DNA from 2 places in the Lysinibacillus sp. FSL K6-3209 genome. Region 1 is predicted to be linked to the other one. Evidence: riboswitches for the same ligand, from Rfam matches in the RefSeq annotation. Region 1 holds a riboswitch; the other holds the start of a gene.

What was found. A riboswitch is a leader RNA that binds a small molecule or an ion and turns the genes downstream of it on or off. The one in region 1 is predicted to bind cobalamin.
Region 2: it holds a riboswitch for cobalamin, as region 1 does, so the genes downstream of both, MHH88_RS20555 (hypothetical protein) here and MHH88_RS13125 ((2Fe-2S) ferredoxin domain-containing protein) in region 1, are expected to answer to the same signal.

The regions. Positions count from the first base shown of each region.
Region 1 is NZ_CP150264.1:2,708,715-2,712,348, reverse strand. Features, by position in the region: gene MHH88_RS13135 (energy-coupling factor ABC transporter substrate-binding protein) at 1-101, opposite strand, end outside; gene MHH88_RS13130 (energy-coupling factor ABC transporter permease) at 103-849, opposite strand; cobalamin riboswitch at 991-1,175, opposite strand; cobalamin riboswitch at 1,432-1,612, shown strand; gene MHH88_RS13125 ((2Fe-2S) ferredoxin domain-containing protein) at 1,748-2,119, shown strand; gene cobJ (precorrin-3B C(17)-methyltransferase) at 2,123-3,634, shown strand, end outside.
Region 2 is NZ_CP150264.1:4,230,045-4,233,678, reverse strand. Features, by position in the region: gene MHH88_RS20565 (hypothetical protein) at 1-178, shown strand, start outside; gene MHH88_RS20560 (glutathione peroxidase) at 447-992, shown strand; cobalamin riboswitch at 1,147-1,350, shown strand; gene MHH88_RS20555 (hypothetical protein) at 1,504-2,046, shown strand; gene MHH88_RS20550 (cobalamin-binding protein) at 2,048-3,007, shown strand; gene MHH88_RS20545 (tyrosine-protein phosphatase) at 3,576-3,634, shown strand, end outside.

The DNA.
Region 1 (3,634 bases):
GCTTCACCGTCAGCACCGCCGAATTCAGCGCCTTTTTGGATGAATAGAGGGATGATTGCTAAAAGTATCACTATAGCTAGTAACAGTAAATTTTTCTTCATGTTAATGTGCCTCCTTTGCAGAGAAAACACGTAAAGCTTTTAATTCGCTTACATTGTATTTTTTTAAGAAATTCATCACAATGACAGTTAAAATCCCTTCACTAATTGCTAGTGGAATTTGTGTTAACGCGAAAATACTAGCGAATTTTGTGAATGAAGCCATAAAGCCTCCTACTTCTGAAGGGAAGGCAAGTGCAAGTTGAACGGACGTGACAATATATGTACCTAAGTCCCCAAGCATTGCTGCAAAAAAGACAGCGAGAGAAAAGGATAGACCGATTTTTTGAGCGCCTTTAAAAACAGCATACGCAATCATTGGTCCTACAATCGCCATGGAAAAAGCATTTGCGCCAAGAGTGGTAATGCCACCATGCGCTAAAAGTAACGATTGGAATAATAAGACGATTGTCCCAATCACACTCATTGCTAATGGGCCAAACAGGACTGTGCCAAGTCCAACACCAGTAGGGTGTGAGCAACTGCCCGTAACAGATGGAATTTTTAATGCAGATAAGACGAATGCAAATGCCCCTGATAGCCCTAAAATCATTTTCGTTTCAGGGTTTTCATCAATTGTTTTGCGAATTGAGCGTAACCCTAAAATAATAAATGGAATTGAAATAATCCACCAAAATATCGCCCATTCAATCGGTAAAAATCCTTCCATGATATGCATGGCAAATGCTTGTTTTGGTACTAGTAAAAATGCTAGTAGGAAGTAACTAAGTTTCCAAAAAGATAATTTCAAAATCTCTCCTCCTTAAATCAAAATTTTTGAATGTAGCGTGCGCAATAAAAAAGCACTTCTCCTAATTTAGGAAAAGTGCATAGCTGAAAAAGCAAATAGAATCATCATCTGCCAAGCCGCACACCTATCCTCGTAGGTTGAAACGATCACGTTTTTTTCGGCAGGTCTCCTGGCTTTAGTTCAACGTTTTATAGGTCTTCCCGTCCATTGGACAGTGACATTCTCTATAAAACTCCCTAGTACAGTGGCGGGACCGCGCCGGACTTGAACCGGCTTCCCTTTTAAGCGAAATGGCTACACTTCGCACCGAAAAAAGATGAAATTGTGAGATTTCACGACACAGTGTAACATGTTTTTCCATTCACAAGCTATCTTTTTTTATAAAAAAATTTTTTTTGTTATTTGACATTCTAGAAAATTCAGATAAATATAAGAGAATAGCTGTCGCTTTCAATGAATTACTTGTTGAAATTTTATTAAAAATCTAATAAATGAAAAAGAAATGTTGAAAAGTATTAAAAAAATAGGCTATGATAGAGACAGTTTTTCAATTCTTTTTAAAAACATACAGCTTTTTAATTTAATATAAATACATCTATAAGTGCTCGATATATTTCGAGATAATAGGGAAATCGGTGTAAATCCGATACAGCCCCCGCTACTGTAATAGCTGATGAAATCGCAATGCCACTGAAAACTTGGGAAGGCGCGAGAGTAAAAGGAAGCTTAAGTCAGGAAACCTGCTTATTGATGGCATGCAAACTTTTCGGAGGGAGAAGTGAAGCGAGAGCGGATACGTGTATATTCGTTTTTATTTTGGCTTCTACAAAACCTTGACTCTTCGATATAGAGTGAAGGTTTTTTCTTTTTCCTAAAAGTAAATGAGGGGAGAAAAGCAATGACAACTTGGAACTTAGAGGGAATGAAAACGCATCTTTTTATTTGTAATGGCAGTAGCTGCATGAAAAAAGAGGCAGAGGAAATTACCCTAGCAATACGAGATGAAATCGAAAAATTAGCACTTGATAAGGAAATACATACGACAAGAACGCGCTGTAATGGCAGATGCAAAGATGCCTGTGTTGTCATCGCTTATCCACAAGGAAATTGGTATCGTGTGCCATCGGTTGAACACGGAAGAACACTTGTACAAGATTTAAACCATGATTCTTTACATAGTGAACATGTTTTTACGCTGAAAGAAGGTACATTACAGCGTACACCACAAACAACAGCCATTAAAGGCATCGACAAGGTGAAAGAGGGGTAAAAAATGGCGCAAAAAGGAAAGATTTTTGTTGTGGGCTTTGGCCCTGGTGATTTTAACCATATTACGACTCGTGCTGTGGAGGCACTGCAACAAAGTGAATTTATCATTGGCTATAAAACGTATGTTGAGCTTATTCAAGATTTAGTTAGTGCAAAGTCGATTGTTAGTACGGGCATGACAGAAGAAGTTTCACGAGCGCAAGAAGCAGTACGTCAAGCGGAAGCTGGCAATATTGTATCCGTTATTTCAAGTGGAGATTCGGGTGTATATGGGATGGCGGGGCTTGTCTATGAAGTACTGATTGAGCTTGGTTGGACAGAAGCAACAGGTGTTGAAGTCGAAATCGTACCAGGTATTTCAGCTATCAATTCCTGTGCAAGTTTACTAGGTGCACCGATTATGCATGACTCTTGCACCATTAGTTTAAGTGACCATTTAACGCCATGGAATTTAATCGCCAAGCGTGTGGAAGCAGCGGCTATGGCAGATTTTGTCATCGCTTTATATAATCCGAAAAGTGGTCGCCGTACACGTCAAATTGTCGAAGCCCAGCGGATTTTACTTGAATATCGCTCGCCTGATACGCCTGTAGGTCTTGTCAAGAGTGCCTACCGAGAGCGTCAGGAAATTACGATGACGACTTTAGCGGAGATGCTTGAGCATGATATCGGCATGTTAACAACGGTTATTATCGGCAATTCTTCGACGTTTTTCTATGATAATAAAATGATTACACCGCGAGGCTATCAGCGTAAATATACGCTCGGGGAAGAAAAACAGCCTTTACGTCCTCATCAGCGTTTAAGAGAAGAAAATGAACCGTGGGCAATGAACCAAGAAACAGGTACTGCAAGCCATGATTTTGCGGCAGATCCAAATGCAGGACGGATGAAAAGTAATATTGCCATTACACCTGTATCAACACCGACAAAATCGTCTTTAGAAATGGCAGCAACAGCACTTGCAATGGTGCAGGGGACAACTGTAACAAAAGCCACACCAAAGCTAGTTCAACAAAAAATGGAGTCAATTTTTGAACTAGCTGTTAGCCCTGGGGTAGCAAATAAATTTTTTACACCACAGCAAATGATGGCATTGGCTGAAGTTGTGGGAGACGAAGGCACGATGGAATATACACCAGACCATCAAATACATTTGAAAATCCCAACGACAGAACCACAAGCGATAACAGAGAAGTTGAGAGAAGTAGGGTTTTTACTCTCACCAATTGGGGATGTGTTGTCATTAAAGGCATGTGATTTCTGTTATGGGGAGAAGGCTGATTCCATCCCATATGCAGAGGAACTTCAAGCAACTCTAGGTGGGTTGTCATTGCCGAAAACATTAAATATTGGCTTTAATGGTTGTGGCATGGCATGTTATCGTGCTGTGTTTGATGATATCGGTATTGTTTATCGCAAAAGTAAATTCGATGTCTTTATCGGAGCTAAGCCGGTAGGTCGAACAGCACATGCAGCACAGCCTGTCGTAGAGGGGTTAGAGCCAGAACAGCTT
Region 2 (3,634 bases), 1.5 Mb from region 1:
GTTCCAAACTTGTATGGATGAAAAACAACCAACACTTATTCGTTATGATATTATTGTCTCATTCAAGAAATTATTTGATGCTACTAATGATCATAAATTGTTGGATATTGCCATGAGATTAATTGAAGAAGAGCAAGATACAAAATGTAAAAAGAAATATAAAACAGCCATCCGTTAACATAGCGAGATGGCTATTTTTATGGTTGAGCGTGTTATTTTGAAGAAAGAAAAGTTATTGTTATAATAAAAAAAAACAGTATTTTTGATTCATGTGAATATAGGCCTTATTTACTTACGAGGGATTTAGTAGGCAATAGTTATTAGATTTCAAAAAAAACGACAAAACCATTTGTTGAGGAATAAGCAACATAATTGTTCACATAACGGTGAGGGGTTATAGTTGGTCATTCTATATAAAAAAATAGAAAGTAGAAAGGGTCGAGATAATGGGTATTTATAATTATTTAGTAAAGAAGCCAAACGGTGAAATTTTATCAATGGAAACGTATCGTGGAAAGACGATGCTAATTGTCAACACAGCCAACCAATGTGATTTTACATATCAATTCGAAGATTTACAGAAAATGTATGATAAATATGGCAAGGATAATTTTATTGTGTTAGGTTTCCCTTGTAATCAATTTGGAGAACAAAACCCAGAAGATGGAGCAAAGACGATTAAACTTTGTCAAATTAACTACGGGGTAACATTCCCAATCTTTGAAATAGTTCAAGTAAATGGCGAGGGGACACATCCATTATTCAATTATTTAAAGCACGAAGTAGATTTTCGTGAATTCGGCAAAGCCAATATGCAGGAAAAGATGTTAGCGGAATCAATTATCCAAATCGCTCCTAGCTTTTTAGATGGGCGTAATATTCGTTGGAACTTTACGAAATTTTTAGTAGATAATCAAGGTAATATAGTTGAACGCTTCGAACCAACCGATTCCCAACTAGATATTGAGCAAGCAATTGAAAAAATTTTATAGCTAGTTCTTTTAGTCAGAATTATTAGGAAAGAATAACGAATAGCTGGTCACTATGTAGAAATAGTGCTAAGTACGGTGTGGATATATTCGATTATACTTCAATCTCATAACTATTTTTTTAAATCCATATATGATAAACTGCTATTCAAGTGAATAATTCTTGCAGAATAATGGTGCTAATTTTAGCATAATCGGGAATTCGGTGTAAGACCGAAGCTGTTTCCGCAACTGTAAGTACAAAAATCATAATACATGCCACTGTCCAAAGACAACAGGATGGGAAGGCTTTATGAGCGCTACGAAATGAAGGTAGCTAACTGTACGAGCCAGGAGACCGACCGTTATTTAATGTATAAAAACTCTTCGGAAGCTAGGAGGATATACGGCAAATACATTAGCTGTCTTCGTCAGACAACACTATATATGCTATTTTCGTCGTTCCCTAGGGAGCGACGTTTTTTTATGCACCTTTTAAGCAAAATCTGTTCATGAAAGAAAGAAGGGATTACAGATGAAAAAAGATGCGCGTTATTCTTGTTACCCGTTCATGCGTGAAAAAATATCTACAGTTGATTTTGAAATCCGTACAGATAGTTTAACAACGCATATCGGTGTAGCATTGGCTGCTGTAAAAGCCGAAGAAGTTGAACTAGTCGGGGCAGATTTATTGACTATTTTGCCAATGGCATACCATGTCAACGGCTCGGTACGTGGCAAACTTGCGGTAACGGAAGAAGATTTGTCATGGCTCAGTGATCGTTATGATTTTTATGTAGGACATGTAAAGGAACAAATACAAAATTTTGTTTTGCCACAAGGCACGGGGGCTGCAACTGCGCTTCACTTATGTCGGAGTGAGGCAAAAAAATCGTACCGCGTGCTACATAAAGTGTCAGAGGAAAGGGAAGTACAGGCCATTCTTTTCGACTACTTAGGATTACTAGCTAATGTATTTTTTGTTATGGCTGTTTACATGAATCAACAGGCTGGAATCGCTGAAATCCCGTTTATTAGCAAATCATATCCAATGAAGAAAAAGAAGGAGAATGAATAAAGTGAAAAAACTATTAAAATTCCAATGGCTTACTGTGTTAATGCTTGCGCTTGTATTGACAGGATGCGGCACAGCAGATAAAGCGAAAAATGACGATACATCTAAATCGGACCAACAAGTTGAGCAAAGTGGCTATAAAGTTAAGGATGATCGCGATGTAGAAGTAGCATTTGATGCAGTACCGAAAACTGTTGTGTCATTACAACCAAGTAACACAGAAATTTTATTTGCACTAGGTGTTGGCGATAAAGTTGTCGGAGCTACAGAATATGATACGTACCCAGAAGAAGCAAAAAACATCGAACGTGTGTCAGATTCAGTGACATTTAATAGCGAACGAATTGTAGCCTTAAAGCCAGATGTTGTCATTGCGTACTCTACAGGAAATGAAGAGACACTAGATGCACTAAAAGGTCTTGAAGATGCAGGTGTGAAAGTATTTGTTATTCAATCAGCTGCATCATTTGAAGATGTTTATGGAGATATTCAACAACTTGCTGAAGTGATGGGTGTACAAGATAAAGGCGAGCAATTAAACAAAGAGATTAAAGCGAAAATTGCTGATGTTCAAGCAAAAGTAAAAAGTGTAGAAACACCAAAAAATGTTTACTTAGAAATTAGCCCAAAACCTGATATTTATACAACAGCAGCTGGTACTTTCCAACAGGAAATTTTAAATGCTGCAAATGTCAACAATGTATTTGGTGACCAAACAGGATGGGTAAAGGTTGCAGAGGAAGATGTTATTGCGAAAAACCCTCAAGTTATTTTAACAACGGTCAACTATGTAAAAGATCCAGTAGGGGAAATTCTAGGACGTGATGGATGGAATACGATTACAGCTATTCAAGATAAAGCAGTAAATGCTATTGATACAGATATTTCAAATCGTCCTGGACCTCGTATCGGGGAAGCTGTTGAGATGATTGCAAAAGCTGTATATCCTGAGTTATTTAAATAAGGATAAACGGTAAAAACCTTTCATATTAGCTTTAGGCAAAAGAGAAAAGAGGCTGGGACATAACCTTAAAATCTTAAATAGAGGTACATTGGTTTTGATAAATTTTTGCTAAGAAAATATATAGAACATATTTACTATTATTTCTTTTGCAATGAATAATAAATTAGAAGGGTTCCCTAGTTGTTGGTAGCGGAGGTGGTGACTCTAGCGGGAAAAGCACATTATGTTAGACGCAACAGACCGCGCGTAGCGAGGGTTGCGGCTTACGGTGTGCCCGCAGAAAGCACCGCCGAAGCGGACAATAACGGCGCAGCAAAAAAGTGTTAGATTGACTGCCATCAATCTAACACTTTTTCTCTTTTGTCCCATTATCTGTTTTTGCTATGCTGTTGTTGCCTGCTGGCATTTCTTCCTTTGTAGAGAGTATTCGCCTTAGCGGACAATAGCGTTATTCATCTTTTAAAATAAATATAGTTGAATAAATAAGGCATTGTATAATTGGTATTCTCTTTGTTTGTTCTATAAAATAGAAGTAGAAATGATTGCTAACATAAGGGAGGCGTAGTGGATGACACAGTTTGACATGAAAGTTATTCCGTTTGAGGCAGTCTTGAATTTCCGCGACAT